4 regions of the Paenibacillus sp. FJAT-27812 genome follow, and region 2 is predicted to be linked to each of the others. Evidence: riboswitches for the same ligand, from Rfam matches in the RefSeq annotation. Region 2 holds a riboswitch; each other region holds the start of a gene.

Region 1 (7,753 bases), 1.7 Mb from region 2:
GCCGCTGAGGATACAAGGCAAACACGCAAGCTGCTTACGCATTTTGAAATCGGTACCCGCATCGTCAGCTATCATGAGCATAATAAGCGGGCAAGCGGGCCAGAGCTTATCCGGCTGCTGCTGGAGGGACAATCGATTGCATTAGTAAGCGATGCGGGGCTGCCGGCAATTTCCGATCCTGGCGCTGATCTTGTGAAAGAAGCAGTTGAACATAATATCCCCGTTATTCCTATTCCTGGGGCAAACGCCGCCTTATCTGCGCTTATCATGTCAGGATTGCCGACAGAACGTTTTTTATTTGCCGGATTTCCGCCACGTGAACGTAAATCGTTAATGAAGTGGCTGAAGGATATGCAGGCTCAGAGAGGAACCCTTCTTTTTTACGAGTCCCCCCACCGTATTGGCAAAACATTGGAAGCAGTACTAGAATGTCTGGGTGATCGCCATGTTGCATGCGTAAGAGAGTTAACGAAGCGGCATGAAGAGGCGGTGCGCGGGCGAGTATCAGAATGTATAGATTGGTTTGCGGAGCATCCGCCGCTGGGCGAGTTTTGTATCGTAGTCGAAGGATCAGAAGGATCTGGCGCAAGCGAGCAGCCAGCTGCCGACATCTGGTGGTCAGAGCTTGAACTTGCTGCCCATGTTGCCCACTATGAAGAGCAGTATGGTCGGAAGGAAGCCATTAAAATGGTTGCCATTGATCGAGGATTGCCAAAAAGAGATGTATATAATGAGGTTAATAGATAAAGCTGTATAAGAAACCATTAATTAGACAAAAAAAAGACCTTCCTGGCCGGGTTCAAGCTCAGGAAGGCATCAAGGAGTATAAAAAAGGTTAGAATTAACAAGTTGATAAGTACAGTATAACCGATTTTTTTTATTTTGTCACAGGTGTTGGCATTTCAGACAAACAAATATGACAAACAATTTTTCCTTTGAAGTAAGATACGTTTTCTGCATTGCCACAGAAGATACATGCAGGCTCGTATTTTTTAAGCATGATGCGCTCGCCATCCACGTAGATTTCAAGTGCATCTTTTTCGCCTATTCCTAGTGTACGGCGTAATTCGATTGGAATAACGACCCGTCCTAGTTCATCAACCTTACGAACAATACCAGTAGATTTCATCATAATCTATCATTGCCCCTCTCAAAATACAATTCGCCATCGTTCGACATAAATTTTGCTTTTATGATTACTATAATACCAACGATTACCATAATAGTCAACCAATAAAATTGACTTTCAAAGCCGTCAGGTTAAGTATTTGACTATACACAAGGCTCATATTACTCTGTAATAGAATACAACAGCTTCGACATTTTGGAAACTAATTTACGACACTATTCGACAATAGTTTCACTTAATGTGTCGAAAATATGAACAAAGGAGATGAGAGACGATGAAGCAACAGCTGACCGAAGAGAAGGTTTTTAAGGACCCTGTCCATCATTATATATATGTTCAGGACCAAACGATTTGGGATTTAATCAATACGAAAGAGTTCCAGCGATTGAGAAGAATCCGCCAATTAGGAACCTCGTATTTAACTTTTCATGGTGCTGAACATAGCCGATTTTCACATTCGCTAGGAGTCTATGAAATTACGCGTAAAATTATTTCTCAATTCGAGCGTAACGGCTATCCCGATTGGCCTGCCGAGGAGCGGCTGGTCTCGCTTTGTGCCGCGCTGCTGCATGATGTCGGTCACGGCCCGTTCTCCCACTCCTTAGAAGAAGTATTCGACACGGATCATGAAGAGTGGACATGCAAAATCATACTGGAGAACACGGAAATCAACCAAGTGCTGCGGGCCGTATCGGAAGAGTTCCCCGCGCAAGTTGCTGCAGTTATCCGAAAAACATATCCAAAGCCCATCGTCGTAAGTCTCATTTCAAGTCAAATGGATGCTGACCGTATGGACTATTTGCTTAGAGATGCTTATTATACCGGTGTCAACTATGGAACCTTTGACTTAGAGCGCATATTACGGGTATTGCGTCCCTATAAAGGGCAAATTGTAGTGAAAGAAAGCGGAATGCATGCCGTAGAGCATTATTTGATGTCTCGCTATCAAATGTATTGGCAGATTTACTTCCATCCAGTTACAAGAAGCTCTGAGATTATTTTACGTCAAATATTTCGTAGAGCGCAGGAGCTTTATGTGGGTGGCTACACATTTGATTGGATGCCGAGCTCACTAAAAGGATTGCTTCACAACTCGATTACGGTGCAAGATTATTTGAAGCTGGATGAAGCACTCGTGCAGACCGCTTTCACGCAGTGGGCAGAGGAGCAGGATTCGCTGTTAAGCGATTTATGCGATCGATTTATGAACCGCCATTTATATAAGTACATAACGATCGAAAATCCGGATGAGGACCTTTTGAATGAGATCGGCCATTGCTTCTCTTCTATAGGAATGAATCCGGATTACCATATGGAAATTGACTTCCCGTTTGACCTTCCTTATGACGTATATCGACCGGACAAAAAAGAAGGAGAAAAGAAAGAAAAAGCGCCGATTTTGTTGTTAGACGGGCAAGATGAAATAAGCGAAATATCTGCCAAATCCGACATCGTTCGCTCGATTACGGGGCTGCATCAAGGCCAGTATCACTTGTATTATCCGGAAGAGCCGCTCAAAAAAAATATTTCCCTGATACCCGATTCGTTGAAAAAATTGTTTAAACTCGACTAAAGGAGCCTGACACTAACATGACATTACTTTTTGATACCCATACGCACTTAGACTCATATAAATTCGACGAGGATCGCGACGAGGTTATTCAGCGCGCGAAGGATGCAGGCGTACACATGCTGCTTAATATCGGCTTTAACCGTGAAACCATCCCAACGACGATCGCGCTTGCTGAGCAGTATGATTTTATTTATACGGCTGTTGGCTGGCACCCGGTGGATAGCATCGACATGCTTCCCGAGGATTTAGAATGGATCGAGCGCCTTTGCGCACATGAGAAGGTTGTTGCTATCGGTGAAATCGGCTTGGATTATCACTGGGACACGTCACCCAAAGACGTTCAGCAGCGTGTATTCCGCGAGCAAATCCGCCTAGCCCGCAAAGTAGGCAAGCCTATCGTTATTCATAACCGCGATGCGCATGAGGATGTTATTCGGATTTTGCAGGAGGAAAATGCAGCCGAGGTTGGAGGGGTCATGCACTGCTTCTCAGGCAGCTGGGAAACCGCAAAACAATGCCTGGATATGAATTTTTATATTTCGTTCGGAGGGCCGGTTACTTTCCAAAATGCAAGGGTACCCAAAGAGGTGCTTAAGCAGGTTCCGCTCGATAAAATTTTGATTGAAACCGATGCTCCATATTTGGCTCCTCATCCGTTCAGAGGGAAGCGAAATGAGTCCTCGTATGTGGCACTCGTCGCACAGACAGCAGCCGAATTATTAGGCAAATCTGTTGAAGAAATAGGCGCAATTACGACCGAAAACGGAAAAAAATGTTTTGGTATTGTCTGAAAACGAGAGAACCAGAGAGAATTTAAGACCTTTATTGCGTAAAAACTAATTTTTATAGCGATTATCGCTTAATTTTTCCGTCTTTATCCACCTTTTTCGCTTAAATCGTCTTTTATCGTATCTTTACAATTCACCTCGTATGAGGGTATGATTCAACTCAGAGCATTACATTTTGTATTGGATTTCCAGTTTGCGCTTAATCTCCATTTGGAGAGCGGGGGAACCAAATACGGGTTTTTGTACCGTGTTTTGAATTCTTCAAGGGGTGAATTTCGGAGCCTTTGCCATGAGCATTGCGTTTTCGAATAGGGCGTCTCTCTTGCCCGAATCCGTCAGCTAACCTCGTAAGCGTTCATAGAGAGTGATCAACCTCGTGCATCCATTTTTCTGTATCCCAGTGTAATCATTTACCGGGAAGCCACGAAACAGATCCTCTGTCGACGGCTTCTTTTTATTTTCGAATAAACGGGAATTTGTCGACATAGGGATTAAAGATGGGGGTGGGAGGATCGATAGCAGTACTGGATTGCGTGCTTGCACGCCAATATACTATAGTCGCGTCAGTTGTATCATGCGTAACACTTGGCGGCGGGGCTATGAAGGAGGACCGATGAAGTGGGAATACTCCAGGTTAAGGACACCCATGGGAAACGATCATCCAGCATGTCTTTCGCATTGCGATGGAAGCGTGAAAACTTGCGTTTGATTCTTTTGAGTGCTACTATCTCAATCGCTATGACTTTCATGTTTTTGGTGTTGTTGTACGGAACGGCTGTCAAAAGCGTCTCCGTAGTAGTGAACGGACAAGAAACCATTGTGGAAACGAAGCAATGGGTCCTGCAACGCCTACTGGATGAACAAGCTATCGCAATTGGACCACATGATGAGGTGTCCATACCGCTTAATGCGGCAATAAAGGACGGAGATCGAATTGAGGTTACTCAAGCGATTCCGGTAATTGTGAAAGCTGATGGCAAGACCTCTACTGTATATACGACAGAGAGAACAGTGCAGGCAGCGATCGAGGAATTAAATATTCCAGTTCGTAATCATGATAAAGTAATGCCTCCGCTTAATACGGTAGTTGATTCGGAATTAACGGTAACGGTCGTACGTGTCGACACGAAGGTGTCTGAATCCGAGCGCGCCATGCCGTACTCTATCGTAAAGAAGAAAGATCCTACGCTGGAAGCGGGCAAGGAAAAGCTCGTGCAAACCGGTAAGGAAGGCCTTATTGTTGAACATATCGAGAAGCAGTACGAGGACGGCATTCTCATTTCGAAGAAGATGGTCAGCAAGGTTGTCCAGACCGCTGCAGTTGACCAGGTTGTCGTTATCGGAACGAAGAAGGCTGAGCCAAAAGTTTCTGTGCTCTCTAACAAAAGCCAGAGCGTTGCAACGCTTACGAAGAGCGGTGTATCGTTCAAGGCCAAGACCGTACTTAAGAACTTCACGCTGACTGCCTATTCGGCAGGTGTCGCTTCTACAGGTAAAGATTCCGACCATCCGGATTACGGGATTACAGCATCTGGCTCCCGTGTGAAAGAAGGACGAACGATAGCGGTTGATCCAAAGGTTATTCCGATTGGCTGGTGGGTTTATATTGAAGGGATCGGTTTCCGCCGGGCTGAGGATACGGGCAGCGCGATAAAAGGAAACAAAATCGACGTATACTTCGATAGCAACAAAACGGCAAATAAGTTTGGCAGGAAGAAGGGCTTTACCGTTTACGTGCTCGGGCCTAATAAACCAACGTCAAGCTAATATGCGGGTTTACCATCATCTTATCGTAATATTCAATTAAATATGCCATCATAAGGAGAGGCACCGCCTCTTCTTTTTGCATGTTTGCGGGTTTATAAGAGTTTATGTTGAAGGGAATGGTCTTGATGATCAAAGAGATCATTGTCGTTGAAGGTAAAGACGATACCGCAGCGATAAAACGGGCGGTTGAAGCGGACACCATAGAGACGAACGGCTCGGCTATCGGCGAGGACGTGCTGAGAAGAATTGCGCTTGCGAACGAGCGCCGCGGCATTATTATATTTACAGATCCCGACCATGCGGGAGAGCGAATTCGCAAAATCGTTGCGCGTCACGCGCCCGGTTGCAAGCATGCTTTTTTGCCACAGGAGCAAGCTTTGTACAAGGGAGATATCGGCATTGAGAATGCAAGCCCGGATGCGATTCGCACGGCACTCTCAGAGCTCCGTACAGAGTCGCTTGACGAATCGGGAGAGATTAGCTTTGAGGATTTAATGGAAGCGGGGCTTATTGTTCATCCAGACGCTTCTAATCGACGCTTGGTTATGGGCAAGCTACTCGGGATCGGTTATGCAAACGGCAAGCAGTTCTACAAGCGTTGTACAAGCTTTCGCATTTCCAAGGTGGAATTTGCAGAAGCGTTTAAGCAAATGGAAGAGGAACTGGGGGGTTAGGAAATGAGCGATCACGATCAAAATGAGCAAAGCAAGGCTGCGGTGAAATCGGCACCCTTCGAGGTAGCAACGCCAAAGCGGACCAAAGAGATTATTGCCAAATACGGCTTCTCTTTCAAGAAAAGTCTAGGGCAGAACTTTCTGATTGACCAAAATATTTTGAACAATATCGTTGCAGCAGCTGAGCTGGATGAAACGAAGGGAGCGCTTGAGATCGGTCCCGGGATTGGCGCGCTTACGCAGCGTCTTGCGCAAGCTGCCGGCAAGGTGGCGGCGGTCGAGATCGATAACCGGCTTATTCCGATTTTAAAGGATATATTGGCTGAAGAGCAGCATACCACGGTCATTCATGGCGATGTGCTGAAGCTTGATTTGAAGCAGCTGTTCGAAGAGCAATTTGCCGATGTAACGGGCGTCAGTGTCGTAGCTAATTTGCCTTACTATGTGACTACGCCTATTTTGATGAAGCTGCTTGAGGAGAAGCTGCCGCTTGAGCACATCGTCGTGATGATTCAGAAGGAAGTGGCTGAGCGGATGGCAGCGAAGCCAGGAGGCAAGGAGTATGGCAGTCTTAGCGTGGCTGTCCAATATTACTGCGTGCCTAAGCTTGTCTGTACGGTGCCGCATACGGTGTTTATTCCGCAGCCAAACGTGGATTCGGCTGTTATTAAGCTATCCCTGCGCGATAAGCCGGCCGTTGATGTGCCGGACGAGGATCATTTTTTCCGTGTCGTGCAAGCGAGCTTCGCACAGCGCAGGAAGACGCTTGCGAACAATCTGACTGCATTTGTAGGCAAGGAACGGCGTGAGGCATTGACGGAGATGCTCCTGAAGAACGAAATTGACCCTATAAGGCGCGGCGAGACGCTTTCGCTTGAGGAATTTGCGCGGATTAGCCGCAGCATGCTGGAAGCGGGCTGGGGAGCTCAGGCGGTTAAGTCATAAAAATACTCACCATTCGCTCTATCTGCCCATAGGATAGAGGAAGAGGTGATTTACCCATGAAGCAAGGGGACCTGGTCGTCCGCAAATCGTATGGCGGTGACGTGCTATTTAAGGTTGAAGCTGTTCGTACAGAAACTGCTGTTCTGAAGGGCACGGACTACCGATTGCTTGCGGATGCTCCGATTCCAGATCTGTCGGTCGTACGCGATCCAGAATCGACAAGCGCGGTTCAGCAAGTTCGAATAAAAGTAAATGATTCCTTAAGACGTATGCACTCTGAACGAGAACGTCAAGCGATTGAGAACGAGGATAATATTCGGCATGCGATGCAGCAGAGCCAGCCATTTTTTGAAGTGCCAGGAAAAGTTCTTCATCTCGATGGCGACGGTAACTATTTGAAGAAGAGCATGCAGCTGTACAACACGATGCATGTTCCTTCGCATGGCCTTCATGTGCATGAATCCCAAATGGCTGATGTGCTGTACCGACTGCTGCCTCAAATCCAACCGGATATCGTCGTTATAACCGGACATGACGGTGTATTGAAAAACCGCGCACAAATGGACCTATACAGCCTAAGCAGCTACAAAAACTCACAGCATTTCGTTAATGCGGTTCGCGTTGCTCGTGAATACGAGAAGAATCGCGACGGATTGATTGTTATTGCGGGTGCTTGCCAATCGCATTTTGAAGCATTGCTTCAGGTAGGCTCCAACTTTGCGAGCTCGCCTGGACGTATTTTGATTCATGCGCTCGATCCCGTTTATATAGCCATTAAAGCGAGCTATACGTCGATTAAAGACACGATCAACTTAGCTGACGTTATTCATGGCACGATAAGCGGAATCGATGGTGTAGGCGGCATTGAGACGATGGG
Region 2 (7,753 bases):
AACAGAAAACCGTCCATTGCTGGCGTACCGCGAAGCGAAGCAAAAGCTAGGCATTGAGGGCAAGCCGGTCATTATCGGACCTTACACCTTCCTAAAGCTCTCCAAAGGTTATGATGCGAAGCAGCTTCCGCAATTGGTAGAGCAGTTTGTACCGCTTTATGCGCAATTGCTTCAGGAGCTTGAGCAAGAGGGTGTGCAGTGGGTACAAATCGACGAGCCGATCCTTGTTACTTCGGTATCCGAGGACGAGATTAATTTGGTGCAATCCATTTATGAGCAGCTAAATGCGGCAGCGCCTGCGCTTCATATTTTGCTGCAAACGTATTTCGATGCAGTAGAGCATTATGAAGCCGTAGTGGGGCTTCCTGTGCAAGCGATCGGTTTGGATTTTGTTCATGGCTTGGAGAAAAACCTGCAAGCACTCGAGCAATTCGGATTCCCTCAGGACAAGCTGGCAGGTATCGGTCTTGTGGACGGGCGCAATATTTGGCGTTCAGACTACAAGCAAAAGCTTGCGCTGCTTGATAAAATTTCGGTTGCTATCGAGGCTGACCGCCTTATCATTCAATCGTCGAGCAGTCTGCTGCATGTGCCTGTAACGGCAAAGAACGAAAATAATTTGCCAGCTGAACTGCGTGAAGCGCTCGCTTTTGCTGAGGAGAAGCTAGACGAAATCGTATGGCTTAGCGAAGCGGCATTTGCCGTTGATACGGAAACAGCGGGTCTTCGTGCTGAGGAGCTTAAGCTAAACGGCGAGCGGATTCACAATTTGTCGGTATCGCCAGCCCGTAATCGCCAAGCAGCAGACGCGGCGGCAGTTGCCGCTCATCCGTCCGCTAGGCAAAAGCCTTTTGCAGAAAGACAGAAGCTGCAGCAGCATAAATGGAATTTGCCTCTCCTGCCAACAACGACGATCGGAAGCTTCCCGCAAACGCTGGATGTGCGTCAAGCAAGGCAGAAGTGGAGAAAGAATGAGCTTAGCTCGCAAGACTACGCTTCCTTCATTAATGGAAAAATTAAAAACTGGATCGAAATCCAAGAAGAGCTTAACATTGACGTACTCGTTCACGGTGAATTTGAGCGGACGGACATGGTTGAATTTTTCGGCGAGAAATTGGATGGTTTCGCCTTTACGCAGAACGGCTGGGTACAATCTTACGGCTCCCGCTGCGTGAAGCCGCCGGTTATTTACGGAGATGTCGTATTTACCGAGCCAATGACCGTAACCGAAAGCGTGTATGCGCAGTCGCTAACGGATCGTCCGGTGAAGGGGATGCTGACTGGCCCGATTACGATATTGAACTGGTCCTTTGCCCGCAACGATATTACGCGCGAGCAAGTGGCATACCAAATCGCGCTGGCATTGTCCGAGGAAGTAAAAGCGCTTGAGTCGGCTGGCATCGAGATGATCCAAGTGGATGAGCCGGCACTGCGTGAAGGCTTGCCGCTTAAGCGCAGCGACTGGGATGCTTATTTGAAATGGGGCGTGCATGCATTCCGCTTGTCCACATCAGATGTGCGCGACACGACGCAAATCCATACCCATATGTGCTATTGCGAGTTCCACGACATTATCGATTCGATCTTGGCGCTTGATGCGGACGTTATTTCCATTGAAACGTCACGCAGCCATGGCGAGCTGATTCACAGCTTCGAGGAGAACACCTATGACCAAGGGATCGGCCTTGGCGTATACGACATCCACAGCCCGCGCGTGCCGTCCGTTGAGGAAATGGTCAGCATGATCGAGCGTGCGATTAAAGTGCTTGATCCTGCCCTCTTCTGGATCAATCCTGACTGCGGCTTGAAGACGCGCGGCATGGAAGAAACGGTGGCTTCGCTGCGCAACATGATGCTGGCAACGTACAAAGTTAGAGAGCAGCGTGCCGCATTAGCATCGATCTAAGCTTATCGACCGGAAACAAAGAAGCCCGTGCCTCTCTGAGGAGAGCGCGGGCTTTTCGTGCTGAGTAAGGGGACAAGCGATCCTTCATGTATTAAAATAGGAGTGAATTCAGTATGCTTGGAGAGGGTCGTCATAACGGTAGCGGAATTCACTGGGAGTGCCTATGAAGACTTCAATGATCCGTCCGCTGTTGACATAGATAAGGTATTAGAGGACTTGAATGACTCTTTGTCGATTGAGCGCTACTCGGTGGAAGAAGCGATAAAAGAATATCTTGATGTGGTCAGATTCAGCCATGACCGTTATGTGGAGGCGACAAGGTGGCATGCGGATGTTATCATCAATGGTTCGCAAAGTACTAATTACGGAGAAGGGCAGCCAGATGCTGCTTGACCGGGCATTGCAGAAGCTGAGGACATAGCAGGCAAAAAGCAAGACAGTCCAGAACCTAGTTGCTTGTTCTGGACTGTCTTTTTTTTGCAATAAAATCATTTAATCCAAAGAAACATAGGAGACAGAGCGTTGACGCAAAACAGATTCTTCAAGATCGCTGTTGTACGGAGACGAATCGGCGGAATGTGCGAGAACATGATTGACTGCAGAGGCGAATAGGTCGAGAATACGTCCGTCCTCATCCGTTTTGTCGTATTGGAAATGGTGAAGCGGCGGAAGAGGGACGCTGCCGATAAAGCTCTGAAGCAGATCGCTCCAACGTTCCAGGTCAATCGAATCCTCGGTATCGCTAGCAAACAGCTCGCTCCATCCGAATCCTTGATTGCTTGTTAAACGAAGGCAAATGCGATAGCCTGCAGAATCGACTGCGAGAGCAGGGATGACGAATAGCTCGATTCGTGTGACGGATAAAGAAGGGGTCTGTTCCGTGAAATGGTGCAGATGGTTTGCACAATTGGTCAACATGAATAAATCTCTCCTTTGCTCGCTTACGAGGTTAGCTGTCGGATTCGGGCTAGAGAGAATGCCCTACCAGGATTACAAGTCCCTGGATTCACCCCTTGCGGGACGTTAGTTAACGTTCGCGTTGGTTCCCCCGTTTTTTCAATCGAAAAATTCAGCGTTAATATTGTACTCTTCATTATATTCCTTAATTGCTTATCTGTAAATCTTTTGATTTAAAACAATGAAATGTATGAGATTGCTTGTTTGAATAAAACAGCCTCATCCCAGTCATGATTACGGAATGGACAAAATGAGTGAGTACCGACTAAGCCCGGTGCCGCGGCAGCAAATAAATGCACAAGGCGCTCGTCCTTAATCATGGAATTCCGCTGGAGCAGGGAGGGCGCGGCGAGAGGGAAGATGCCGATGAACCGAAGCAGCATGCTGCTCCATCTAGTCCAGTCGCATGGTTTTTCGGATCGTTTTATAAATAATTCACTCCAGCCCAAGCCTATGTCGCTCGTCACCTTGAGACAAATCCGGTAGCTGGAAGGCTCGGGCAAAACGGAGGGCAGAACAAACATTTCGATTCGTTTGATCATAATAGAGTCTGCAGGCTGCGCTGCTAGTTTTTCTGAAAAAATGTCTGCTTGCGTGGTCATTCAATAATCTCTCCTCAAATTCGCTTGCGAGGTTAGCTGCCGGATTCGGGCTAGAGAGACGCCCTACCGAAGCGAATTGGCTTCGGTTTCACCCCATGCGAACAAGCTGTTTTGCCGTCCGCGATTGGTTCCCCCGCTTTTTCAAATGAAAAATTCAGCGATAATAGTTAGCCTAAATCGGCTTGCCGTCTATAGTAAACCCGATTGTGATTATTGTAAAACAGTGGTATTTCGGGATTGGGCATCGTAAAGCCATTTTGCAAGATATACAATCATTTATGCAGTAAAAACAGCTTCATTCACCGAAAAACTCGTTCATCCTCTTCTAATCTCTCCTTTTGAAAAATCTGATAATTCGCACTGATAAACGGTGGTTGGGTGAATGACACTATTTTCGAAAATAGGAGTAAAGCGTAGAAATAGTGAGATATATCGAGATCGAATTCTATGTAAGCGCTGCGAAACGTTCTGCAGGGCTGAAATTAGCTAAATTCGCCAGCGGACTCTCTTTACAGTGTCAATAGCGAGGAGTAAGATTCGATACAGGATTTACTAATAAGTTTCGATTTACTGATCGCTGAGTTTCCGTGAATGCGGAAAACGGGGGAACCACTAAATAAGCTTTGCGCATGTTCGATGTGAGAGTCGAACGGCCGCAGAGCAGGGGTGAATCTTTGACAGGTGCCATGGACACCGGTCAAAGTAGGGCGACTCTCACCGCCCGAATCCGACAGCTAACCTCGTAAGCGTGGACTTGGAGAGGATTGATGAAACTTGTGATCGATTAAAGTCGACCACAGAGTGTCATAGGCCTCTGTGGTTTTTTACTGCCCAAAAACGGGGAAATTGCTAGAAAATGGTTAAAATTTACTGAATCCTGCACCAGCAGGAACGGGGGAACCAACGAAGCATAAGGCGTGTAAGCACGCTTGCTGCTTCATGGGGTGAATCGCTTGGCAGCAGCCAGGCGTAGGGCAACTCTCAGGCCCGAATCCGACAGCTAACCTCGTAAGTGTACTCGAGAGGGGCAACAGCCATCGCGCTTCCCGCGGCTTATTTTAGCTGCGGGGTATAAGAAGCCGCGGGATTGGTACCTCTTATCCCAAGGCTTCTTTTTTGTTGCTATTTTTGCCAAATGGAGGATACGGGTGTTGGTAGAAGAGCATATTATCGTTGCGGGGTTCAACGAATCTGGCAAATCATTTATACGGACGTTAATGTTTCATCAAATGAAATTTATCGTGTTGACAAATAGCAAGCAGGAGGAGAAGCTGCTTCGCAAGCAGGGGATCATGAACGTTCATTACATCAATACGAATGATCGCCAAAGCTGGCAGCCGCCGCATTATCCGATTCGTGAAGTGTTCATATTCGAGAGCAGCTTCGCGCTTAGCTGCCGCTTCGTCCATTGCTGCCGGATATGGACGGCCAAGCCGATCTACGTGATCACGCAGCAGTGGAATCCGCGGGCGATTTATAAAGGGCTGGGCGCAGACCATATCGTATATTCTCAAAACGGCGAAGTCGGTTTTCTATTAAGCCACAAATAATACAGGAGGAAAACAATATGCTAGATGTTTATATGATCGTCGCTTTGCTGGCTTGCTTCGGTTTATTTTACGGGTTTTTAGCTTGGTGCGGCAGCGTTGTCGACCAAACGGGGGGCGAAAGCCAATGATCATCGTAATGGCAATGGCCTTGTTTGTTTTCGTTTATCTCGTATATGCCTTAATTCATCCGGAAAAGTTTTAGTGGAGGAGGATTACCTACAATGGATATTTTGCAATTGCTGATCGTCATAGCGATTCTGATATTGCTAGTAAAACCGTTAGGCACCTATGTCTATCACGTGTTCTCGAATGAGCAAAATCGGTTAGACAAGGTGTTCGGAGGCTCTGAGCGGCTGATTTATAAAATTATTGGTTTAAAACGGCGCGAGGGCATGAGCTGGAAAATGTACGCCCTTAGCTTTATCGCAACCAATATTATATTGGTAGCTTTCAGTTATTTGATTCTGCGTTTGCAAAACGCGCTTCCGTTTAATCCAAATGGGATGGGAAGCATGGAGCCGACGCTTACCTTTAATACGGTCATCAGCTTTATCACAAATACGAACCTGCAGCATTACAGCGGAGAGAGCTCCCTATCGTATTTCTCTTCATGATGATGATGTTTACGTCAGCGGCAACGGGCTTCTCGGTGGCGATTGCCTTTGTCCGCGGCATTACAAGCAAAGGGAAAACGATCGGTAACTTCTTCGAGGATTTCGTCAAGGCACATACGCGGATCTTTCTTCCGGTATCCTTTGTTATTACGCTTGTGCTCGTGGCCCTTCATGTGCCGCAGACACTTGATCCAACCTTGACGGTCAAAACGTTAGAGGGCGCGATGCAGCAAATTGCAATCGGTCCTGTCGCTTCACTGGAATCGATCAAGCATTTGGGGACGAACGGCGGCGGATTTTTTGGCGTCAACTCGGCGCATCCCTTTGAAAATCCAAATCCTTTGACAAACGTCATCCAAATTTTATCGATGTGGGCATTGCCGGCATCACTGCCGTATGCGTTCGGCTTATTCGCCAAAAACAAAAAGCAGGGCTGGGTCGTATTCGCTGCGATGATGTGCCTGTTCCTCGTGTTCTTGAGCGTAGCGTACACGTCAGAGAAAACAGGCAATCCAGCGATGAGCGCGCTTGGCATCGATGCTTCGCAAGGCAGTATGGAAGGCAAGGAAGTAAGGTTCGGCATCGCGCAGTCCGCATTGTTCACTACGGTGACGGCAGCAGCAACGACCGGTACCGTTAACAATATGCATGATACGCTTACGCCGCTCGGCGGCCTGGTTCCGCTTGGCGAAATGATGCTGAATGTCGTCTTTGGCGGCAAGGGCGTCGGCCTCATCAACATGCTTATGTATGCGATACTCGCCGTTTTCATATGCGGGCTGATGGTTGGACGAACGCCGGAATTTTTGGGTAGAAAAATAGAGCCGCGGGAAATGAAGCTCATTGCGGTCGCTATTCTTACACATCCTTTCATTATATTAGTGCCTACAGCAATCGCCTTTATGACGGATCTGGGCAAGGGAGCCATCACGAATCCAGGCTTTCATGGCATAAGCCAAGTGCTGTATGAATTTACATCCTCGGCAGCGAACAATGGCTCCGGGTTTGAGGGATTAGGAGACAACACGTCCTTTTGGAATATGAGTACCGGGCTTGTTATGCTGTTCGGCCGTTATATTTCGATGATTGCGATGCTGGCCGTTGCGGGTTCGCTCGTACGCAAGCAGACTGTGCCGGAGACGATTGGCACGTTCCGCACCGATAATGGATTGTTTACCGGATTATTAATCGGCACTGTGCTTTTAATCGGTGCGCTAACCTTTTTGCCGGTCATCGTGCTTGGGCCGGTCGCAGAATTTTTAACACTCCGCTAACGAATGAGGTGAACGATAATGAATAGCAATCAGAAGAAGAAGCTGCTGTCAGCGGATGCCGTAAAACGCGCTGTGCTTGATAGCTTTGTCAAATTGAATCCAGCTGTCATGATGAAAAACCCGGTTATGTTTGTCGTCGAGGCAGGTACGGTTATCGTGCTGCTGATGGCGGTTTTCCCGGCTTACTTTGATTCGCAGGAGCGAATCGGCTTTAATCTAACCGTATTTTTCATTTTGCTGTTTACGCTGCTGTTCGCCAATTTTGCCGAGGCGATTGCAGAGGGCAGGGGCAAGGCGCAAGCAAATTCGCTCAAGAAGTCCAAGCAGGAAATGAGCGCGAACAAGCTGCTTGGCGACTCTGTAACCGTCGTTTCATCGACGGAGCTGCGCAAGGGCGATATCGTCATCGTCTCCCAAGGCGAGATGATTCCCGGCGACGGCGAAGTCATTGAAGGCTTGGCTTCGGTCGATGAATCAGCTATTACGGGGGAATCAGCTCCTGTTATTAAAGAAGCGGGCGGCGATTTCAGCTCCGTGACGGGCGGAACAAGGGTCGTTAGCGACCGGATTAAGGTTCGGATGACGAGCGAGCCCGGCGAGTCATTCATCGACCGGATGATTGCGCTCGTTGAAGGCGCAAAACGTCAAAAGACACCAAACGAAATCGCGCTCAATACGCTGCTGACGAGCTTGACGATTATCTTTTTGATCGTCGTCGTAACGCTGCAGCCTATCGCTAAATATTTGGATATCCAATTAGAAATACCTGTATTGATCGCGCTGCTTGTGTGCTTGATACCAACGACGATTGGCGGTCTGCTATCCGCAATCGGGATTGCGGGCATGGACC
Region 3 (7,753 bases), 500 kb from region 2:
CAGGCGTGAAGGAACAGCAAGCAGCACCGATAGAAGTGCTGAATATGGAACGTATTGTTTTGACAGATGATGGCTTCGAGGTTCGTGTTCTCAATTCTGGGCCTAAGGAGCTGACCGTTGCTCAAGTGGTGGTGGATGGCTCCTTTTGGAATGCGACTTATTCACCAAGCCCGACGCTGGAGAGGTTCGGCAGCGCGACGATTATGATCCCTTATCCATGGGTAGAGGGTGATCCTCATGAAATTAAGCTCATCACCTCTAACGGCTTAATCTTTGTAGGGGAAGTTGCGGCTGCGATAAAAACGCCGGCTGCGGATACGAACCGGTTCCTGCAATATTCGCTTATTGGCTTTTATGTTGGCGTTGTACCGGTGGGGCTCGGGCTATTATGGTATCCTTTTATGCGCCGCTTCTCAACTAAAGGTATTCAGGCGGTTATGGCATTTACGGTTGGTTTACTATTTTTCCTTGCCATAGACACCATTCAAGAAGGGATAGAGCTTGGCACGGAAGCACCTGGCGTATTCCAAGGAACAGGCTTGGTCTGGTTCGGGGCGGCGCTCAGCTTCTTGTTCCTGATTGCCATAGATCAGACGAAATCGAAGAAGGCTCTAAGCCAAATTGACGCGGGCAAGCAGGTATCCTTCAAAATAGCCGGCGGCATCGGTCTTCATAATCTCGGAGAAGGTCTCGCAATTGGCGCTGCCTTTGCAGCGGGAGAGGCTGCGCTCGGATCATTCCTTATTATTGGTTTTACGCTGCACAATATCACCGAAGGAATTGGAATCGCAGCGCCGCTCCTGAAAGCGAAGCCGACACTCAAAACCTTCCTCGCCTTAGCCGTCTTGGGCGGAGGACCGGCAATTATCGGAACTTGGGTCGGCGGATTCGTCTTTAATCAGACGTTGGCAGCGTTGTTCTTCGGGATTGGCGCAGGTGCCATCGTTCAAGTCATTTATGTGATTTTCAAAATGATTTTAAGAGACGCTAGGGCTGCAGGGGCACCTTCCGTCTCATGGCTTAACTTCTCCAGTCTGACGCTTGGCATTTTGATGATGTATGTAACGGCTCTTTTGGTTAACTTCTAGGACCAAGCAGGAAATGGGGAGATTGAAATGCCGATGAATATTGGTGTCGCGGGCATTATATTGCTTGTTATTTTAGGGCTGCTGCTCTTTGGACCATCCAAGCTGCCACAGCTTGGCCGAGCGATTGGCACGACGTTGTCCGAGTTCAGAAGAGGCGCAAAAGGTATAATAGACCCGGATGAGAAAGCAGACGATCAATCGAAGCCGAAGGAGCTCAAATAAACGTGCAAGCAAAGAGCCGCTAGAATGTTTCTAGCGGCTCTTTATATGATGTGCTTAACCGAGACGTTTCTTGCCTTCGATTAATAGGGTCAAGCTGACCAGCGTAACGAATACGGTAGCTCCCATATCGGAGAGAATGGCGATCCATAAGGTGAGCCAGCCGGGAATCGTAAGCAAGAGCGCGATTACTTTCAGCCCCAGCGAGACAACGATGTTGAAACGAATGACGCGATTGACCTTCTTGGCAATCGAAACGGCTTCCGGAAGCTTGCCCAAATGATCCTGCATAAGGACGATATCCGCCGTCTCGATCGCGCTGTCCGTTCCTTTGCCCATCGCAATGCCGAGCTGCGCGGACGCGAGAGCAGGAGCGTCATTAATGCCGTCACCGATCATCGCTACTTTATGGTTGGCAGAAAGCTCTTTAATTCGCTTCACTTTGTCTTCCGGAAGCAGGCTCCCGTAAAATTCGGAGACGCCGACAGCCGAAGCCACTTTGGCAGCGGTCTTCTGATGATCGCCTGTCAGCATGACGGTGCTTGTAATTCCCAGCTTGTGCAAAGCTGCAATGACAGAGCGGCTTTCCTCACGAATTTCGTCTGCAATGCCGAACATGCCTAGAATCTGCTGCTCGTCTGCAACGAGTACAAGGGTGAGGCCTTCGTCTTTTAATTGTTCGATGCGGCTTTGGATTGGACTTGGAACCGCAATATGCGCGATGCTCTTTTCATTGCCAAGCCAGTACGTCTGACCGTTAACCTGCGCTTTAATCCCTCGGCCAGTCAGCGTTTGAATCTCATCCGGTTCAGGCACGATGATGCTTCTGCTGTCTATTTCCTTCATAATCGCTTTTGCCAGCGGGTGGGAAGAGGACTTCTCGATCGCTCCAGCCACTTGGAAAAACAGTTCCTCTTCATAAGCTTCCAATTGAGCGACATGCGGTTCGCCCTTCGTTAAAGTGCCTGTTTTATCAAAAGCGAGCGTATCGATCTTGCCAAGCTGCTCTAGGAACACGCCGCCTTTGACCAGTACGCCGTTGCGTGCATTTCTCGTAATTCCCGAAACAATCGCAATGGGGGAGGAAAGAATCAGTGCGCATGGGCAGCCAACGATGAGTACCGATAAGCCTTGATAAAGCCATGTCATCCAATCTCCTTGAAAGAGGAGCGGAGGCACAAGCATAACAAGCGCTGCAACAAGCATAATAAGCGGCGTATAATATTTGGCGAATTTATTAATAAAGAGTTCAGTTGGCGTTTTGGTTTCCTGTGCTTCTTGCACGAGATGGAGTATTTTAGCCAAGGAAGAATCTTTGTACGCTTTATCGATTCGAACGACCAGCAGTCCCTCATTGTTAATGCTGCCGCCAAATACGGGCTCGCCGGATTCCTTCTCAACCGGAAGCGATTCTCCCGTAATCGCAGCCTCGTTCACCGAGCTTTTCCCGTCTGTGACCGTACCGTCCGATGGGATTTTCTCGCCGGGCTTTATTTTCACGAAGTCGCCGACTTGCAGGGAGGAGATCGGAACGATCACCTCTTGGCCGTTGTCCAGCTTTAAGGCTTCCTTAGGGGCAACTTGGAGTAAAGCCTCCATGGAACGCCGCGCCTTCTCCATTCCATACCCTTCGAGCAGCTCATTAAGCCCAAATAAAATGGCAACGAGCGTAGCTTCCTTCCATTCGCCAATGGCAACCGCGCCAATTAATGCAATCGTCATTAACGTATCGATATTAAATTTTAGTTTGAATAGGTTTTTGAGTCCGCGGAAAAAGGTGGTGTAGCCGCTAATAATCGTCGCAAGCACGTACAAAATAATGACCGCTTGTTTGTCGAGTACGCCGTCAAGCAGCAATGCCGCGACATAAACAACGCCGGATGTAATGAGCAATTTCAGCATTTTCCCATTGCCGTCTTCATGGCTGTGGTCATGACCATGATCATGTCCATCATGCGTATGACCGTCATGATCATGGTGATTATGATTGTGCTCGGTATTTGATTCCGCGCTCGATTCGATGTAGGCATTGTCCGATTTTAAAATTTTTCTGACTTCGACCATGGAAATTTGCGGATTAACCGTTAATTTTCCTGAGTTATAGCTAAGCTTTGCATCATCGCCATGCTCCAATTGCTTGATCTCTTCCTCCATACGGAGGGCGCATCCGCCGCAGGACAGCCCCTTTATGCGATATTCATTCATACGTTAGCCTTCTTTCAAAATCAATATATGAATACTTGCTCATATAATATGCGAATCCAACATTTATGTCAAACTTATTCTCCCCAAATGTGACATAAAAACATAAAAAAACCATCGAGCTGTTTCTAAACAGTCCGATGGTATCATATTCGCAGGAAATGATCTCGTGCCTTTACTTAACAGATAAGAGTATACCGAGGAACGGAAGCAATATACCCATTAACATACTTGTGATAAATAGGCCGCGTTTTTCTCTTTTATATAGAGGAATCAGCATAGCCAGAGCAATGAGCCCGAGTGCGATCATCGCAAGCGGCGCAAAACCCCAGCTCCATTGCAGGTCTAAGGTTTGCATTTGGCCATGCAGCCGCTTAAATAACGGAGAAGGCGTCGGCAGCTCAAACTCGTCTTCATGCGGGGGCTCCTGTACGCCCATAAAGGCTGTAATGATAAGAACCGCAAGGGCTACAAACGTTTCAAGGCGAAGCCACCATAGCAGCTTGCGTTCATCTTTGCCATTATTCGTTAGCTTCGCCAGAAAACCGTTCATAAAGCCAAGAAGGAGAAGCGGCAGAAAGACAAGATGCTTGAGCAGAAGGGCTTCGCCGTAATTGATGCCCCATGAATTGATATATCCGTCAACGATAAGCGACATCATCACTAGCCCAGCGGCTATGATAAGCGCCATACTTACAATCGATAGCGGCGTAAACCAGCGGATAAAAGCGTTCCATCTCAGTTCGCCCCTTGTGAACCATGCTGCCAAGAGAAGCGTTCCAAGCCAAATCGATACGGCAGCGACATGGATGGATTGGGAGAGAAATCCCCATGTGGCGGAGAAACCGGTCGGGTGGCTTGCCCATCCGTGAGCAAGTATGCTGCATATCCAGGTGATGGCAAGCAGCCACTTGGTCCACTTATGCTGAAAGCCGCTTAATACCGTGATCATGTACATGACCGTACAGATGATAAGGTTCCAGATCCATGCGTTCCCGTAGTTGTAATCCTTTAATACGATGAGCAAAATTTGCACAAAGGACATATTTTCGGCAAAATCGCTGAGGACAATCGTTGTTCGTATGATTGACATAAACGAGAATAATGGAATGCCGAGAATCGCGTATTGGAATAAGTCCACTGGATATTTAATGGCTGGCTTTGAGCGGTCAGGAACGAATAAAAGACATATGTAACCGCCAGTAAAGGCAAAGGACAAATAAAGCAGTGTTTCGAAAAAGTAAATATACAAGGTTACCAGCTCCAAATTCCGTTTCGATGGTTAGTTTCTAAAGCATCATATCATAATTGGCAATAAATGAATGTATGCTCATATGACAAATGACCGAAAATTTGATATACAAGGATAGACTGCCTTAAACGTAATCTTTCTGATATAATGAAAAGTACGAATATAAAGGCGGTGGCAAAGAGAGATGGATCGAGTAGTGGAAGAACAATGCGACGATACTTGTTTAGGCACCGATATGAATCTGAATGTGTTAAATCAAGCAAAGCTGCAGGAGCAGACAGCGGTTGATTTGGCTGAGCTTTTTAAAGCGCTAGGTGATCCTACAAGGGTTAAAATGATACATGCTTTGCTGAACCATGAGTTATGCGTGCATGATTTATGCCTCGTACTCAGCATGGCGCAGTCCGCCGTTTCCCACCAGCTTCGCTATTTGCGCAATGTGAGAATCGTTAAGCGCCGCAAGGAAGGCAAGACGGTTTATTACTCCATTGATGATGACCATGTCAAAGAGATTTTTGTTCAAACCTTGAAGCATTTGGAGCACGCTTAAAAGCAAAGAGTAACTGTATGTAAATACGGATACTCTTTTTTTATCGGCTAGCTCGAGCACAGTTTTGGCATGAATAAATCAACTATTTGACAAACCAAAAGGAAAGATAATGAAAAATGAAAGGATTCTAATATAGATTTTGGAGGATTATGGCTGAAACAATCGAATTAAACTATACTATGTAGTCTATTTACGTGCCTAATTCTTTGTTTTTGTAAGAAACGGGGGAACCACCTAGGGTGAATTGCTCAAGGATTATCCTACAGCATAGGGATCTTCAACCGAACCCATAAGCTAACCTCGTAGGCAGCGAAGGGAGAAGCAGCTTTGAAAAGAAGTTTAGTCGTATTTTTATCCTGCATCATGTTATTGCTTGGCGGAGGGAGCGTGCTCGCTGAGAAGTCAGAGCGCTCGGTGCTTGACGCTTCAGTAGGCGATGTTATCGGAACTCCGTATAAATGGGGCGGCACAACGAATAAAGGATTTGATTGCTCGGGCTTTATTTTACATATTTTTAACCAGTTTGATGTGAAGCTGCCAAGAACATCCCAGTCTCAATCCGAGACGGGTACTGAGGTCAATAAAGATGAGCTGCGTGAGGGAGATCTTGTATTTTTTAATACAAGCGGAAAAGGAGTCTCCCATGCAGGCATTTACATAGGAGAAGGAAAGTTCGCTCATTCTTCTACAAGCAAAGGGGTTACGATTACGAAGCTGAGCGATAGCTATTATGAGAAGCGTTACGTAACGGCACGCCGAGTAATAACAGAGGATGCTTTTGCGGCAATGATGGAGTCGAAGTAAGGTGCCGCAGGTTATAACCGCAGAGGTTGAATAAGAGGCTGTGCAGAAGTTCATCGAACTTTTGCGGGGCCTCTTTTTTATGCCTTTTCAAAGTAGCGCAAGCGGCTGGCTAATTTGGAGGCGCTTTTTGAAGCTTTTTATGAAAACGCATACATGTCATTCTTGATTTCACCATTTTTGACTGTCCCGAAGGGGTGTCAGCCGCTTTAAATGCGATTGGTATATTTTGCGGATGCAGTAAAACCGGGGGTTTTCGGACAAAAATGACACATAATCGTTGTTGTCGGAATAGTCGGACTAGTTATTTTCCTTATATATCTTCATAAGAGTTATGCGCTTTCATGAAGATGGAAAACGACATATTTACGGGTTTTCCGTTTGTCGGCTATCGTTGTAATTGTAAGCGATAGCATTTGTGAAATCCTAATCGCCAAACACAAACAAGAACAATAATTACGAAACGGGGAAGGAGTGATTCTATGCAGGAGGTTAAACGTATTGCAACGGGCAGCATGCTGAAGCCGGGCAAGATGAAGAGCAGAGTGGGGAAAAGATTGTTTCAAAATTGGGAGCTGTATCTATTCATCGCCCCCGCCTTTTTCTACTTTCTTATTTTCTCTTATCTTCCGATGTATGGCATACAAATTGCGTTCAAAAACTTTATACCGACAAAAGGGATTTTAGGAAGCCCTTGGGTAGGTTTTGATCATTTTGTCCGATTTTTTGATTCTTATTACTTCTGGGACTTGATATGGAACACTTTGAGCATTAGCCTGTATGAACTGGCTATCGGGTTTCCGATTCCGATTATTCTGGCGCTTGCCTTCAATGAGATTAAGGGCGGCTTCTTTAAGAAGATGGCTCAGACCGTCACTTATGCGCCGCATTTCATTTCAGTCGTCGTTATGGCGGGTATGATCATTACGTTCCTGTCGCCTTCGTCAGGGATTGTCACGCACCTGCTTCAATGGCTAGGGTTTGACGCACCTGATTTTCTGACTGATCCGAGATGGTTTAAGACGATGTATGTGCTCTCAGGTGTATGGCAAAGCGCAGGCTGGGGTACGATCATATACTTGGCAGCGCTATCAGGCGTAGATCCAGGCCTGCATGAAGCAGCGATTATTGACGGAGCTTCACGGTTCCAACGGGTGCGTCACATTAATATTCCGACGATTGTCCCGACGATGACCATATTATTAATTTTAAATATGGGAAGTCTTCTAGGAGTAGGGTTTGAGAAAATTTTATTGCTGCAAAACTCGCTGAATATGGGAGCATCCGATGTCATTTCGACATTCGTGTATCGTTCAGGCCTTGTCGATGCCCAGTACAGCTTCTCGACCGCGATCGGCTTGTTCAATTCCGTTATTAATGCGTTTGTGTTAGTTGTGGTGAATCAGATTGTAAGACGTACCAATGAAAACAGCTTGTGGTAAAAGAAGGGGGTGCGACCGATGACGAGCGCCGTTAAAGAGAGCGGACGGGACAAAGTATTTCTCATTTGCAACTATATCTATGTGTTCTTGGCTTTTATTGTCGTAGCTTATCCGGTTATTTATATGATCAGCGCTTCTATAAGCGATCCTAAGCTAGTCGGTTCCGGCGAGATGTGGCTATGGCCCAAAGGCATTACGT
Region 4 (7,753 bases), 1.8 Mb from region 2:
GCCAATATGTATATGACAACCAGATGGCCGATTTCTCGGTTGAATCGATTCACGTCCGTCCGGTTAAGCAAGATGGCGCCAACATGTACGAGTCTGTCGTGCTCGTCAAAAAGAACGGCGGCAGCAATGGCGAGATCAAGGTCGTTTTGCAGTTCACAGACGGCACCAAAATCGTGAAGCTTTGGAATGCCGAGGAGTCCCACATCCAATACACGCAGCTGCATTCCGCGCCGCTCAAATGGGCGATGGTCGATCCGGGTCACAGCAACGTTCTCGACAACAAACTCATCAACAACTATATGCAGGCTCAGCTGCCGGAGGATAAGCGCACGAGGTGGAGCATTGGCGTCGTCAAACTGCTCGAAGGGCTGCTCGGGTCGCTAAGCTGGTAAGTAATTGCGTTCAAGGAGCGATTAACGATGAAGATACATGTGAAGCAAGGCTGGCAACTCGCGGTTAAGCACTTCTATCTCGTTATTTTATTATTCTTATATCAGCTGCTGTGGGGGTTTTTCCTCTACCGCTTCATTGATTCGGTCGTAACGCCGCTGCTGCGGCGATATCCGAGCGCCTATCCCTCTGAGGCCGCTGCCCATCTCTTCCTGACTGAAGCCCAGTTCCAGCTGTTCAAAACCGATCTGATTACTCCGTACGTATGGACGCTTGGCAGCCTTATGCTCCTGAGAATGCTGCTTACACCCTTGTTCAACGCCGGATTGTTCTACTCGATGAATCAGACAAGATTGGCCGGAGGAACGCGGTTTCTAGAAGGCATTCGCAAAAACTGGAAGCCCGTTGTCCTGCTCTACTGGATAGAAAGCGTCTTATCGCTGGCTCCTGCATGGTGGCTGCTCCCGCGCGGTCTCGATGCGCTGCTGCAGAGCAGCTCCATTCCAGACCTGCTTGGAACGGTGCTTCCTGGCGCCGGGCTATGGCTGCTGTGGGGTACGGTGCTGCATCTGCTGTTTCTAGCCATGCAAATCGGCGCCACATCAGGCGAAGGCGTCTTCCGGTCCTTATGGAAGGCTCTCCGCAACTTCCTCTCCTACGCAGCCATCTCACTCATCATGTGGGGAATTGGAGCCGCCGCCGGGCTTGTGGTTACCAGCATATCGATGGTATGGGCAGGCTTGTTCGCCTTGATCCTTCACCAAGGCTATTACCTTATCAAAACACTAATGAAGGTATGGACCATAGCGGCGCAGTACGATTATCTGCAGACGAAACAAACCTAACGTGAAGAAGCCTTCGCATCCACAAGCCGTTGTGGATGCGAAGGCTTTTTTATTTCGAAATAGACCGCAACTAAATCATGGTATTTCTGTATATATAAATGAAAGTAAATGAACAATGGGGGATACACATAAATGATGCGTAAAAAACTGATTTTATTGTCCATGGTATTGCTCTTATCGGGCGGTTCATTGGTTGCAGCCGACAAATTGTTTCAAAAAGTAACGCTGCTTTTTAATAATAAGCAAACCATAGAAGACGGTTTATTAGTTGATGATAAGGTGTATATCAATATTCGCGCGCTAAGCGATTCCCTGCAGGCTTTTACGCAGTGGAAGGGCAGCGAGAAGAAGCTGGTTATCCAGAAGCCTAACGTACATATGTTTTTGATGAATGAGAAGCGCACGATGTTCGGACAGGTGGACAAAGGGACGGTTCAGAAATTTTTGGTGCAAGCTCAAATCGATAATTTAAACGTTGCCATCTCTGAATTCAAGGTCACTATCGTTGATCCGAATGATAAAGAAACAACCATTGACGGCCGAAGCCAGTCCGATGATGATTTCAAGGAATTCGTCGAAAAGGATACGTTCTGGTTCAGCTCGAAGCTTGTCTCCTATGACTTTAAATTCGCAGGCAAATACAAGCTGCGGTTCTGGATGGAGCAAAAGAACGAGGACGCACAGCTGATCTCCGAAAAAATCATTACCGCAAAATAATAGCACGTCCTTATATAGAAGGAGTCGTCTTTCAAGATTGCACATCTTGGAGGACGGCTCCTATTTTTCTTTTCGCAAATCGTAATTTGCCTACATGAGAGTTTTTTAATATTCGTTCGCAAAATACTGCTGCACCGCCGTTTTTTTGCCCTTTCACTAGTCTAAAAGCCATGATACCAAGGGGACAAATCGGTATATTTTACGCGCCATCCACATAATTAATGAAATTGAGTCCTTGCATTTAGTTAAAAAGAACTACTAATGAGCGTTTATATTACACAAAAAACGGTTAAACGAATCAAATAGTCAAAAGGTTACATGAGAATTATTAGAAATAGTCAGTAAAGGCAGGAGATCAATGAAAATAATCGAATAATTCTCAAGAGCAATAAAAAACGGCCTAATTTCCTATTGGAAAACGGGGGAACCACTCTGGGTGAATTGATTCCGACGTCTGACATTTTGTCAGCGCCTGAGGAGTCATAGGGAGCCTTCAACCGAACCCCACAGCTAACCTCGTCGGCATTGGAAGGAGTTTCACAATTGAAAAAGGTTACCGCATTACTACTGGGTCTCGTTCTCGTACTCGCTTTCCAGGCTGGGAGCGCTTTCGCAGACTCAAAACTAAACGGCTTCATCAATGATCTTATTGGTACTCCGTACAAAAGCGGCGGAACGTCGTCGAAAGGCTTTGATTGCTCCGGCTTTACGAGCTATGTGTTCGAAAAAATGGGCATCGAGCTTCCACGCACATCCGGTTCGCAAGCAAAAGCGGGAGAAAAGGTTGCTAAAGAGGACCTTATTCCGGGAGACCTTGTATTCTTCGACACTGTCGGCGGAAACAACAGCACGGTATCCCACGTTGGCATTTACATAGGAGATGGCAAGTTCGCGCATTCGTCTTCTAGCAGAGGCGTTGTGACAGACAAACTTAACTCCTCTTATTATGAAAATCGTTTTGTAACTGCACGTCGTGTCATGGATGCGGATTCTTTCCAGGCATATGCCGACGGACAATAGAGTAACCTAATCCCTCTCGTTTTCGAGAGTTGCAGGGTAGGCTCATTCAGCAAAGCCGCAGTTGTTTGTCCTCAAGCGACAAATGACCTGCGGCTTTGCTGTTATTCCGCCGCAATAGGAAAGGAGCAGTCTCATATGTATTTGTTTATTCATCGCAAGGATTTGCGCACGGAAGATTTGCGCGCATTTGATTATTTGAGCAAAAAAGACACGCAGGGCATTCATTTGCTAATCATAGATCCTGTTTTAACGGACGGCGGCAGGCTAAGCAGCCACAGCGGCCGTAATTTCATGGCGCAAGCCGCCTCCCTGCTCCACAGCTATTCAAAAGCGGGGAAGGAGCTGCATGTGCTGCATGGCGATCCCGCTCTGATTACCGAAGCGCTCCTAGAAGCGCATCCGATAGATGAGGTCATCGTCCATGCCGACTATACGCCATACTCCCGGCAGCGAGATGAACGGCTTCAGCGGACTGTCCGCGGCTTAGACCGCCGCTGGATGCCGATTGCTGACGCACCGCTTGCCGATTTGGAAGCATTTCCTTCGTTTGCTCGGCGTTTAGAAGAACCTTACAAGGTATTTACGCCCTTCTATCGCATGTGGAGCAGCTATATGCTTCAGCACTACAGCCCGATGGGCGAGACGACGATTGAGGAGCTCTCGACCTTAAGTGAAATAAACAGCGTGGTCGCTCAGCAATTCGCGCTGCCGGAATCCATTTCCCATGCGCTTGGCGGCACCAAGGTTGAAGGCTCGCAGAAATCATCGGCCAAGCTGGACCGATTTATACGCGAGCGCCTTGCCTCCTATGCAGATAGCCGTGACCTTTACGCTGAGGAACATACAAGCAGGCTCGCTCGCTTCTTGAACACCGGCGCCATCTCAGCACGGCAGTCGTACGAGCTGACGCAGGGCCTGCCCGGCGCCGAGGCATGGATCCGCCAGCTTGCATGGCGTGATTTCTACTTGTACCAAGCCATGTACCACGAAGATTTTTTCCGTTACGAGCAGTTGGTGGATTTGTCCCCGTTGTCGGATGCCCATCTGGAAGCTTGGTCTACGGCTGCCACCGGCATCCCGATCATCGACGCAGCCATGACGCAGCTGAACCGCACGGGAGAGCTGCCCAATCGGCTTCGAATGGTGACAGCTATGTTTTTAACGAAAAACCTGCTGTGCCCGTTCACGCTCGGGGAGCAGTACTTCCGTCTTCACTTAAGCGATTATGACAATACGCTTAACCGCGGGGGCTGGCTGTGGTGCTCTTCGCTCGGCTATGATGCAGCGCCTTACTTCCGCATCATGAATCCCGAGACGCAGTCGCGCACCCATGATCCCAGCGGCAGCTATATCCGGCGCTGGCTCCCTCACCTCGCCCATCTATCGGACAAGGAGATCCATCAGCCGCAAAGCGGCGCTATCGTGGATCTAAAAGCGTCGCGCGCGCGGGCCATTGAAGTGTACAAGACTATCCTCAAATAGCTGGCGCTTGATCTATCCGATTCAGGTTCCGTTAGGAATGCGGCTAAGCCTTCCTTTTTCTGTATGTAACAATAAATAAACCTCCACCGCCGCTTTGAAACAGCGAACGTGGAGGCTTTTTTATATTTTTAAAGGATAAATTAACGAACTGCGCGCTGCGCCTCTCTTCTTCCCAGTACGAGCATTGCCGTGAGCAGAAGCAGCATCAACAAAACCAGAATGCTTATATACCAAAGCGTGGACTGGACGTTAAACTGATCCATAAACCAGCCCGTCACTCTCGGAAAAATAGCCCCGCCAAGCCCGCCGCATGCGACCAGCAAGCTTGTTGTCCGCTCGGTCATTCCCGGAATGAGCTCATTGGCATACACAAGCGCGATGCCGAAGATGCCGGAGAAGAACAGGCCGCTTAGCGCGACTAAAGCCAGCATCCAGCTGAGCTGTCCCATGATCGCCATAAACACAAAAACAACCGATGCTCCCAGCGTAGCGATAAGCAGATAACGCGAGTATCCCATACGATCGGCCAGCACGCCCGCAAATAGGCGGCCAAGCACCATCGTTCCCCAGAACAGGCTGAGCGCGGCGGCTGCACTGGATTCTCCTACATCTGAGCGGACGACTAGAATCGATGGCAAATAGTTGGAGAAGCTCATCTCCATCCCGACATAAATCATAAAAAACAACGCTGATAACAGCAGAAACGGAAGCGCTTTGCGCGGATAACCAAAAAAAGCAGATGATTCTGAAGCCGCAGCAACCGAATTTGCAGCATCGTTCGTATCCCCTGCCGCAGGCGTCGTTCGCGGGTTATAGGCTAGCTGATCATCCAGCTCTCCGAACGACATGGTCAGCCACAGAACAAATGTGATGCCCGCCATCGCAGCTAATATAGGGAAGGAAATCTGCCATACATGCTGCTGAATCAAGTAAGCGGCCGCCATCGGAATCAACAGCGCACCGACGCCAAAAAAGGTTTCCAGCCGGCTCATGGCAGAGGCTTTGCCGTTCTTAGCCAGGTCGATGATCATCGCACCCACTACAGCCTCCGTCATACCGAAGCCAACGCCTGCAAACGGAGCAATCGCGAGCATCCACCCCCAAGGAAGCAAGAGGCTGTAAGCCGCCTCGCTAAGGGTCAATATACCGATTGCGAGCAGTACAGCGCCCCTTTTCCCGATTCTGGTCGTGATGGACGGCGCGAGCAGCACACCGACCAGAAATCCAAGAAATTGATTCATGATCCATTGCCCGCCGTCTTTATAGGTTAAGCCATAATGAGCGATGAGCTGTTCCAAAATAGTCCCGCCCACGACATGGGCAACGCCAATAATTAAGTAGGACAAGCAGCCAAGCCAAAGTAACTTCTTCATGCTTATGGTTCTCCTTATATACGCACGTTCAAGCTGCGTCGATCTGCTATAATAAATTTGTTTCATTCATTCTTATCTTTAAGCGAATTTCTCGATCGGAGGCGACAACCCTATGACGAATAAACAAAGCTCCATTCATTATAAACGAGATCCACTTGAAATGACCATACGCCCGCTCGAAACGAATCACGCCGAAGAGATATGCAGCTGGATTTATGAAGCGCCATACGATATTTATAATTGGCCATCCTGGGAGCAAATGAAAAAAGACGGAATCGAATTTGGCGATCCCGTCCTTCGTACAGCGCAATATGCGGCAGTTCTCAACAGTCAGCAGAAGCTGATTGGTTTTGCTCAGTTCTTCCCTCTAACAGGGGTTACGCGGCTTGGGCTCGGCCTGCGGCCCGACCTCTGCGGCCATGGCCTTGGGCCGGGCTTCACGAGACTGATCGTCTCAGAAGCACGGCGGCGCGCTCCGCAAAATGAAATTGACCTAGAGGTGCTTGCTTGGAACACCCGCGCAGCAAGAGCTTACGAACGCGCCGGCTTCCGCATTACGGATACTTATTCACGTTCGACGCCTACAGGCTTTGCGGAATGCCATTGCATGGTGCTGGGCGAGCCTATAGACGACTAAAGCTTCTGGGCTCCCCGCTCCGTATCCTTCAAATCCATAAATAAAATAAGTCCGGGCGCAACGAGCACCGAAACGGTTCGAATCCAAGCATGAGAATCCAGATCTGTATACGCGCGGGACACGATCGCACGACGTTTCTCGTTCAGCTGAACGAGATTAGGAACAAAGTAAGGCCGCCAGCTCCAATTCGCGCCGCGGTACTGCTCCTCCCGCCGCCAACCCTTGTCCGGATCGCGGTAATAATTGGAGGACAGCTGAATTCCGTCCTCATTGCACAAATAAACACGAATGCAATGGTCATAAAGCTCATGCAAAAGCAGCTCGATCCATTCATCCTTCTGTTCGGGCACATTTGCATTATTCACAAGCTCAACCAGCTGCTCCGCGAGCTGCTCGGACTTTCGCAGCCAATATCGCTCGGCCCCTACGTAATGCAGCAAATGCTGCTCAAGCTCCGCTTCAATAATTGTCGCAAAGCATGCAGGCTCGCGGAACTCCGGCTCTGCTCTTGCGAACATAAAGCCCTGCACATATCGAGCGCCGGCCTGAATCGATCGAGCCAAATCCTCGCGTGTCTCTACTCCTTCGACGAGCAGCGACGCCCCGATTTGCTCCGCCAGATCGGAGAAGGAGCGCAGTACGCCAAAATAACCGTCATGCGTCGCGCTCTTCTTGATCATATGGATGTCGATCTTGAGCAGATTAGGCTGAATATGCGCAATGCGGTCGGTGCTGCTGAAGCCGCTGCCTACATCATCGATTGCGATTAAGCAGCCTCGCGCGCGGTAGATATCCACAACCTCACGCAGCCTCTCCATCGAGCCGTGAAAGCTTTCCTCGGTGATTTCGATTACAATGCGCTTCGGATCAATGCCGTATTTATCAAGCAGCGAAAGCGTATAAAGCTCGCCCTTCTCCTCATAGCGATAAATCCAAGACGGCTTCAAATTAATGAACAGCATCGGCTGTTCGTCCATCGCCGAAAGCTTAACGAATGCCTGCTCGCGCAGCAGCCGGTCCACAACGATATGGTCGTCTTCCGGCACCTGCTCATCGCAGAAAAAAGGCCCGAGGCTGCGTACGGAATCGCCCATAACTGCAACTGCGCGGCCCAGCACCTCATAACCTATAATTCGCCTTGTATCCATCGCTATAATGGGCTGATAGAAAGCGGCAAGCGTTTCACCGTTCAAGCAAAGCGCTTCCGGAAGCTGCAACGAAGATGGGCACTCACTCATAGCGGTCTCCTCTATGTCAACTATACGTTAAATTATCTGTCATACACTGAA

Evidence for each region. A riboswitch is a leader RNA that binds a small molecule or an ion and turns the genes downstream of it on or off. The one in region 2 is predicted to bind cyclic di-AMP.
Region 1: another riboswitch for cyclic di-AMP. It lies ahead of ADU23_RS08805 (3D domain-containing protein); the one in region 2 lies ahead of ADU23_RS15710 (hypothetical protein).
Region 3: another riboswitch for cyclic di-AMP. It lies ahead of ADU23_RS13545 (C40 family peptidase); the one in region 2 lies ahead of ADU23_RS15710 (hypothetical protein).
Region 4: another riboswitch for cyclic di-AMP. It lies ahead of ADU23_RS08210 (C40 family peptidase); the one in region 2 lies ahead of ADU23_RS15710 (hypothetical protein).

Annotation. Positions count from the first base shown of each region.
Region 1 is NZ_LIGH01000001.1:2,046,189-2,053,941, reverse strand. It holds gene rsmI (16S rRNA (cytidine(1402)-2'-O)-methyltransferase) at 1-747, shown strand, start outside; gene ADU23_RS08820 (AbrB/MazE/SpoVT family DNA-binding domain-containing protein) at 878-1,132, opposite strand; gene ADU23_RS08815 (HD domain-containing protein) at 1,404-2,702, shown strand; gene ADU23_RS08810 (TatD family hydrolase) at 2,720-3,493, shown strand; cyclic di-AMP (ydaO/yuaA leader) riboswitch at 3,677-3,860, shown strand; gene ADU23_RS08805 (3D domain-containing protein) at 4,109-5,257, shown strand; gene rnmV (ribonuclease M5) at 5,383-5,931, shown strand; gene rsmA (16S rRNA (adenine(1518)-N(6)/adenine(1519)-N(6))-dimethyltransferase RsmA) at 5,935-6,876, shown strand; gene yabG (sporulation peptidase YabG) at 6,933-7,753, shown strand, end outside.
Region 2 is NZ_LIGH01000001.1:3,713,669-3,721,421, forward strand. It holds gene metE (5-methyltetrahydropteroyltriglutamate--homocysteine S-methyltransferase) at 1-1,906, shown strand, start outside; gene ADU23_RS15700 (hypothetical protein) at 2,024-2,299, shown strand; gene ADU23_RS15705 (hypothetical protein) at 2,399-2,824, opposite strand; cyclic di-AMP (ydaO/yuaA leader) riboswitch at 2,830-2,991, opposite strand; gene ADU23_RS15710 (hypothetical protein) at 3,037-3,465, opposite strand; cyclic di-AMP (ydaO/yuaA leader) riboswitch at 3,472-3,635, opposite strand; cyclic di-AMP (ydaO/yuaA leader) riboswitch at 4,031-4,229, shown strand; cyclic di-AMP (ydaO/yuaA leader) riboswitch at 4,324-4,495, shown strand; gene ADU23_RS15715 (hypothetical protein) at 4,614-5,015, shown strand; gene kdpF (K(+)-transporting ATPase subunit F) at 5,152-5,217, shown strand; partial or broken gene kdpA (potassium-transporting ATPase subunit KdpA) at 5,237-6,903, shown strand; gene kdpB (potassium-transporting ATPase subunit KdpB) at 6,922-7,753, shown strand, end outside.
Region 3 is NZ_LIGH01000001.1:3,217,762-3,225,514, forward strand. It holds gene ADU23_RS13520 (ZIP family metal transporter) at 1-1,088, shown strand, start outside; gene ADU23_RS13525 (twin-arginine translocase TatA/TatE family subunit) at 1,122-1,310, shown strand; gene ADU23_RS13530 (heavy metal translocating P-type ATPase) at 1,365-3,512, opposite strand; gene ADU23_RS13535 (copper resistance D family protein) at 3,685-4,761, opposite strand; gene ADU23_RS13540 (ArsR/SmtB family transcription factor) at 4,946-5,311, shown strand; cyclic di-AMP (ydaO/yuaA leader) riboswitch at 5,497-5,635, shown strand; gene ADU23_RS13545 (C40 family peptidase) at 5,639-6,115, shown strand; gene ADU23_RS13550 (ABC transporter permease) at 6,628-7,554, shown strand; gene ADU23_RS13555 (carbohydrate ABC transporter permease) at 7,573-7,753, shown strand, end outside.
Region 4 is NZ_LIGH01000001.1:1,924,722-1,932,474, forward strand. It holds gene ADU23_RS08195 (M1 family metallopeptidase) at 1-392, shown strand, start outside; gene ADU23_RS08200 (hypothetical protein) at 420-1,235, shown strand; gene ADU23_RS08205 (hypothetical protein) at 1,368-1,952, shown strand; cyclic di-AMP (ydaO/yuaA leader) riboswitch at 2,340-2,492, shown strand; gene ADU23_RS08210 (C40 family peptidase) at 2,496-2,972, shown strand; gene ADU23_RS08215 (cryptochrome/photolyase family protein) at 3,108-4,454, shown strand; gene ADU23_RS08220 (MFS transporter) at 4,595-5,827, opposite strand; gene ADU23_RS08225 (GNAT family N-acetyltransferase) at 5,940-6,464, shown strand; gene ADU23_RS08230 (EAL domain-containing protein) at 6,461-7,702, opposite strand.